Regions from separate parts of the Spirillospora sp. CA-128828 genome, predicted to be linked through region 3. Evidence: riboswitches for the same ligand, from Rfam matches in the RefSeq annotation. Region 3 holds a riboswitch; each other region holds the start of a gene.
What was found. Region 3 has a riboswitch for cyclic di-AMP ahead of ACQPXG_RS15820 (CHAP domain-containing protein). Riboswitches for the same ligand answer to the same signal wherever they lie in the genome.

Region 1: another riboswitch for cyclic di-AMP. It lies ahead of ACQPXG_RS07835 (NlpC/P60 family protein); the one in region 3 lies ahead of ACQPXG_RS15820 (CHAP domain-containing protein).
Region 2: another riboswitch for cyclic di-AMP. It lies ahead of ACQPXG_RS43095 (NlpC/P60 family protein); the one in region 3 lies ahead of ACQPXG_RS15820 (CHAP domain-containing protein).

What each region holds. Positions count from the first base shown of each region.
Region 1 covers NZ_CP191986.1:1,529,743-1,531,935, forward strand. Annotated here, with positions in the region: gene ACQPXG_RS07830 (DUF4118 domain-containing protein) at 1-142, opposite strand, end outside; gene ACQPXG_RS07835 (NlpC/P60 family protein) at 344-1,012, opposite strand; cyclic di-AMP (ydaO/yuaA leader) riboswitch at 1,020-1,179, opposite strand; gene ACQPXG_RS07840 (M1 family metallopeptidase) at 1,596-2,193, shown strand, end outside.
Region 2 covers NZ_CP191986.1:8,975,578-8,977,770, forward strand. Annotated here, with positions in the region: gene ACQPXG_RS43090 (amino-acid N-acetyltransferase) at 1-319, opposite strand, end outside; cyclic di-AMP (ydaO/yuaA leader) riboswitch at 580-785, shown strand; gene ACQPXG_RS43095 (NlpC/P60 family protein) at 789-1,784, shown strand; gene ACQPXG_RS43100 (LuxR family transcriptional regulator) at 2,053-2,193, opposite strand, start outside.
Region 3 covers NZ_CP191986.1:3,190,841-3,193,033, forward strand. Annotated here, with positions in the region: gene ACQPXG_RS15815 (hypothetical protein) at 1-318, opposite strand, end outside; gene ACQPXG_RS15820 (CHAP domain-containing protein) at 358-1,158, opposite strand; cyclic di-AMP (ydaO/yuaA leader) riboswitch at 1,167-1,336, opposite strand; cyclic di-AMP (ydaO/yuaA leader) riboswitch at 1,458-1,661, opposite strand; gene ACQPXG_RS15825 (NlpC/P60 family protein) at 2,142-2,193, opposite strand, start outside.

The sequences.
Region 1 (2,193 bases), 1.7 Mb from region 3:
GCGGCCGGTCATGCGTCTCGACATATCCCACGACCACATCGGTGCCCCGCTCGCACCGCCGGCGCGCCTCCGAGAGCATCGCGTACGTCTTCCCGACACCGGGGGCGGCCCCCAGGTAGACGCGGAGCTGCCCCCTGGCCATGCTCCCCATCCTTCCAGCCCGAGCCCCCGCCCCTTCGGCGGCGTCTCACCGAGACAACCTCGGCCCGGCGGCCGCCGATCCCGTCTTGACGGACTCCATACGCCCGCGCCCTCACCTTTCACGGCTTCCATATGCGCGGCGAGGGCGGCATGGGAGAACGCCCGGCCGGGAGGCCCCGGCCGGGCGTGTCTCACCGTCTCCTCAGAGGTTCGTCGGCCGGTAGGCCTTGTACTCGCTGTCGGACGACACGCCGTAGTCGCGCGTGCGGTGGTCGGTGCCGTAGTGGCCACGCTGCTCGTACGCCCAGTAGGACGTGTGCTTGCTGTCGGTCCACTTCTCGAAGATGACCACGTGCCGGGTCGTGTTGGTCCCGAGCGCGTCCATCACGAGGTCGCCCTTCTTCAGCTCGGACATCTGGATGCGCTCGGTGTACCTCGATGACGTCAGCCCGACGGTGTTGAGGCCGGGCTTGGAAAGGCCCAGCGCCATTGAAACGAAGCCCGAGCAGTCCGTGCGGTATCCGTTGTGAGTGCTCGTCTGGCTGTAAGGGATCCTCTGGTCGGTGTGCGGGTGCCAGGTCTTGGCCCGGGCTATCACTTTGGAGCGGCTGCTCCCTGAATCATCCGTGGCCTTCGCGTCCGCGCGGCTGTCGCTCGATGCGTGTGCCGACTTCTTTGCGTGCGTCCGCTTCACGGGAAGCGTCGCCACGGCGGCGGTCACCTTGTCGCCGCCGTCCGAACCGGACGACAGGATCGACGCGTGCGCCGCCGTCGTCGCCGCCACGCCCACGAAGGCGAGGCCCACGAGGGCGCCGGTGGCGCTGGGGTTCAGACGCAGAGGTCTACGGCTCTTGCTGTGCTTGCCTTTCAAGGGGGACTCCTTCTTCCAAGCCGCCTACCGGGTTAGCTGACGGGTTCGGACGTGGAAGTCGCCCTACGGCCTGAGAACAGGCCGATTCACCCCAGTGCGGGACTGCCTGGAGTCCGGCACGCTGGGTCCCCGGCTCCGCGCGATGGCGGACTCGGCGTTTGCCGCTGCGATCCGTGGGCGCTGGGCCCGGCCACGGGACCTGTGTCCCGTGCGCGAAAGAGCGGCGCTGATGGTTATGGGTGCGCGGCCGCGTCGGGGCCGCGTGCTGGGAACACCTGCGGGCGCTCGCTCAGACCTGCACGCGTGGCGTGCGCATGGTCGGCCGGCGGTGCCGGATGAGGCGTTCGTGCCCCATGGGGCACATAACACGGAAGTGCCTGGCGAGCACCTTGATGGGACGACAAGCTACATGGACCACCAAAGGAAGGCAAACTCCCCCAAAATCACGAACCGCCCAGCTCAGCGCGTCGGTGTCCGGCCGAGCACCGGCCGAAGCATGATCGACATTTCCCGTCCGTCGCGGTAATGATCTTGTATAGATCGCCCCAAGGTGATCGTCCGACATCGACGGAGAGGGCATCCGATGGCGATTCCCAGGTCCGCGCACCGGCTTCCGCTGGCGGTGGCCGCGGCCGGCGCGACGACGCTCGGGCTGTTCGCGCCCGCGGCGGCGGCCGACGTCCGGTACGAGCCCGGTTCATCCGGCCTCGGCGACTCCTACTTCCCCGACCTCGGCAACGGCGGGTACGACGTCGAGCGGTACCACCTGAAGACCGCGTACGACCCCGCCACCGACCGGCTCACCGGCACGACCACCATCACGGCCACCGCCACCCAGAACCTGTCCCGGTTCAACCTCGACTTCTACAAGATGAACGTCCGGTCGGTGCGCGTGAACGGCCACAAGGCATCGTTCGAGCGCACGGGCGAGCGTGAACTGGAGATCACGCCGCGGAAGGGGCTGCGGAAGCTGAGGTCGTTCGGCGTGACCGTCCGGTACGACGGTGTGCCCCAGCCGCTGAGCGGCCCGGTCGTCTTCGACCTGCCGTACGGATTCCTGGCGACCAAGGACGGCGCCACGGTCATGGGCGAACCCAACGGGGCGTCCACCTGGTTCCCGGCCAACGACCATCCGACCGACAAGGCGCTGTTCACGGTCGAGACGACCGTGCCGCACGGCC
Region 2 (2,193 bases), 3.8 Mb from region 3:
TTCGCACACCGAGTTCCCGTGCAGTCTCCAGGAGGCGGGTCACGATCCGGTGCCCGATTCCGCGTCCGCCGCAGCCCTTGTCCACGGCGACCGAGCGGACCTCCGCCAGGTCCTCCCACATGATGTGCAGGGCGCCGCAGCCGATGACCCGCCCGGGCGCCCCGTGCTGGAGGTCCTCGGCGACCCAGAACTCCTGGACGTCCTCGTACAGCTTGACCGTCGTCTTCTTCAGCAGGCGTCGTCCCGACCCGTACAGGTCGACGAGCCTGCGGATCTCCTGGACGTCGGCGGTACGGGCACGCCGGATCACGACTTCCACAAACAAACGAGATTATCGAACACCCGCGACTTACCGAAGCCCCGCCCCCACATCCCGTGACCGCACCGCATGAGTGACTAGATAAAAGCAACTAGGCACCAGCATTGCGCGGTGAGTGAGCCGGAGCACGGGACCAGCCGGGACGGACCCGGCGCATCCGTCGTCCAGCATCCTCACGACCTGCAATTTCGCATGTTCTGGTTGGCATCCAATGCGGGTTCCGTTAGTGTCCTTCGCTGACGTCGGCCGACCGCAGCACCGAGGCCGAACCGCCGAGTCCACGGGCCGCAACCAGCGCCCCGGGGAGCCGGGGACCCACTTTCGGAACGTTCGGGGGATCGCCCCCGAGCCGCCGAACCGAAAGGGGTGAATCCGCAGCCGCGTGTGAAGTATTCGCGCGCCCGCGGACGGGCTCCTCCGGCCCGAACCCGTCAGCTAACCCGGTAGGCGGACAAGGAGAGGAGAATTCGTGGAGCGATCGCGGACTGCTTCCCGTTCACGATTCCGCGGCCGCGCGGCCACCCTGGCCGGCGCGTTCATCGTTCTTTCAGCGGCCCCCCACGCGATCGCACCGCACACGATCGCCGTCGCGCACGCCGACCCCGAGCCGTCCACCAAGGAGCTCAGGTCCAAGGCCCTCAAGCTCGCCGACCAGCTGGAGCAGCTCACCGAGCAGTACAACGGGCTGAAGGTCAAGCTCGCGCAGTCGCAGCGCGCGGCCAAGGTCGCCACCGAGAACGCCAAGCGGCAGGAGAAGTCGCTGGAGGCGATCCGGCAGAAGGTCGGCTCGCTCGCCGCGACGAGCTACATGCAGGGCGGCTCCGACCCCACGGTCTCCTTCGTCGCCTCGCAGGACCCGCAGGCCATCCTCGACCAGGCCGCCACCCTCCACTACTTCGCCAAGCAGGACAGCACCCAGGTACTCGGCCTGATGCAGGCCATGCAGTCCGCGCAGCGGGCGCGCAAGTCCGCCGAGGCGCGCGCCTCGCAGGTGAAGGACCTGCGGACGCAGCTGGAGTCGCAGCGCAAGAAGGTCACCGACACCTACGAGAAGGTCCGCGGCAAGCTCGTCGACAAGGACCCCACCCAGCTCACCAAGCTTCCCGTCATCGGCACCGGCAAGGCGGCGCAGGCGCTCCGGTACGCGATGGGCAAGATCGGCCGCCCGTACGTGTGGGGCGCCGCCGGGCCGACCACCTTCGACTGCTCCGGCCTGACGATGTGGGCCTACAAGCAGGTCGGCATCAATCTGCCGCACTACACCGGCAGCCAGTGGAACGCCGGCACGCACGTGTCGCGCAGCGAGCTCCAGCCGGGCGACCTCGTGTTCTTCTACTCCGACCTCCACCACATGGGCATGTACGTCGGCGACGGCAAGATGCTGCACGCGCCGCAGACCGGCGACGTCGTGAAGATCGCTCCGATGGCCGGGCGACCCTTCGCCGGCGGCGTGCGCGTGGCCTGACCCCCGGACCTCCACCGGACGCGTGCAATCGTCTCGACCGCCCATGCCGAGCGACCGGGGCCGGGTGCGCCGTCCTGAGCACGTCCGTCCTGAGCGCCCGGATGACCAGGATCTCCGACCCGAATGCCGTCCGCGGCGACGCCCCCTGCAGGGACCTACCTGTCAGGTTGCCGGCGCCGCCGCTGCGGGGTCGGACGGGATTCGGATGAGCCGCCTGGTTCTCCAATGACGCCCGCCCGTCCCCTGGCGAGCGTCGGGGGTGTCACAGCTAGATGAGCTGCCTTCGGGCCGCCCACACCACGGCCTCGATAGGGGTGTTGACCTCCAGCCGGTCGCAGATCGTCCGCAACCGGCGCCGCAAGGTCCGGGCGCTCAATTCCAGCTTGCGTGCCGCCACATCGGCGGTGAC
Region 3 (2,193 bases):
GCTGAACGTCCCCGCGGCCCGGGAGGTACGGGCGCCGGACGCGCCCGCGGCCGCGGTCCCGCTCCCGGCGGACCGCGAGCCGAGCAGGCCGGCGCCTCCGGCGAGCAGCACGGCGGCCCCGCCCGCGCCCAGGGCGAGCACCCTGCGCCGCGTCACGGGGCCGTCCTGCCCACCGTCCGCAACGGCGTTCTCCAGCACAGCGCCGTCCGGCGCCGCGTCGTCGGGCACGGCGTCGTCGGGCGCGGCTTCGTCGGGCACGGCGTCGTCCGGCACGGGGGCGTCCTGCACAGAGCCGTCCTGCCCGGGACCGTCCTTCATGGGCGCGATCCTATGCAGCCGGAGGGGGAGGAGGCGGCATCACGGCTTGTAGTCGGGATAGCCGTAGCCGACGACGTCGCCGGTCGGGCGTTCCTTGATCTTGACGGCGTTGCCGGTGTTGCCCTCGACGGTCTCGATGGTGCCGTCGCCCACCTTCTTGATCACCATGCCGACGTGCCGGATGTCGTCGACGGACTTGCCGCCGTCCCAGGCATAGAAGACGATCGCGCCGGGCTTCGGCTCGGTGCCCCAGCGGCCGTGGTCCTGGAACCAGCGCGCGTGCGCGATCGTCCAGGCGTCGCTGCCGACCTGGTCGCTGAAGCCGATCTGGTCGCCGACCCAGGAGACGAACATGTCGCACCAGTTCGCGTCGCTGTAGCCGCTGAGGGAGCCGCCGTCGCGCGCGAGCGTCTGCTGCGCCCGGGAGGTGCCCATGTACCACTTCTGGAACTTGGTCTCGCCGCCGCCGTCCTCTCCGACGCCCACCTGGGACCGGGCGAGCTCGATGGCCTGCGCGGCGGTGGGCCGTGACTTCGACGACCTCCCGGACGGCTTCTTCGGCCGGCCCCTCGGCTGGTCCTTGCCGTGGGACGTCTTGGGCCCGTCCTTGGACCTGCTCTCGGACGAGCCGCCGTGCGTCTTCTTCCCGGCGGTCAGGTCGGCCGCCGCGGACGAGGCGGGGCCGGAACCGAACGGCAGGACCGACGCCTGCGCGGTCGCGGCGGCGGTGCCGAGCACGGCGGCGCCGACGATGACGCCGCCGGTCGTCCGCCACGTGATGGACAGGGAGTTCGGCTTCCGGTGCTTGCCCGGGAGCTTCTTGCGGTGCGTGCCTGGCACGGGGGTTCTCCTCGGCTTCCATGCCGCCTACCGGGTTAGCTGACGGGTTCGGGCATGGAAGGCGCCCTACGGCCCGCGGGCAGGCCGATTCACCCCGAAGAAGGACACAGTGGGTCCCCGGCTCCGCGCCCGCCGCGCATGCGCGCAGGACGGTCCGCGGACTCGGCGGTGACGTGCACGGGGCACGCCGGTTCGGATGGGGGGCTCGGCGGGCGGGGGCGCCCGCGGAGCGCAGGGGGTGGTGGGGCGTGGCCGCACGATGGGCGGCCACGCCCAGGTAACGCTGCGGAATTCACTCCTTCGCTTCTTCCAGACGCCTACCGGGTTAGCTGACGGGTTCGGGCGTGGAAGTAGCCCTACGGCGGGCTCTCACCGGAACGGGGCCGGGAGAGTCGCACCGATTCACCCCGGGTGCCGGAACCACCCGTCCAGGGAGGTTCCCCGGACTCCGGCCGATGTGGGTCCCCGGTTCCGCGCTGAGGCGGACTCGGCGCTGCCGCTGCGATCCTGGGGGCGAGATGGGGCCCGGCGCGGGACCTGTCTCCCGCGTGCGAAAGAGCGGCGCCTGTGTTGTGTGCGGACGGCGTCCCCGTCCCGGGGTCCGTCCGGGGCCTGACCCGTGAAGCCGTGGCAGCGCTCTCAGCGCCATGCACGCTGTGGGCGTGCGCACGGTGGGCCGGGCCGGCCATGGGTCTGCGTGCAGACCCACGCGGCACTCTCCGGTGCCGCGGAACGGCACGTGGATCGCGCCGTCCTGGGGGAGCGGCGCGTGGCTCGCGCCGCCGTCACGCGGCCGCTGGATGCGCCGCGTGTGACCGAAGCGCCTGGTGGGCGCCGCGGGGCCATGGCGCATGGGGAGCGCCGTGAGTGGTGACAAGGTACCAAAGCCCCAACAGAAGGCAAACCCCCCCAAAATCAACAACGGACCAGGTCAAGCCCGGTCCGTTGTTGATGGAAGCCCCGTGCGGGGCCACGGTGGGGCGTCAGGGACGCCCGGCGCCGTAGTAACTGCCGTGGCCGTCGACGGACGAGATC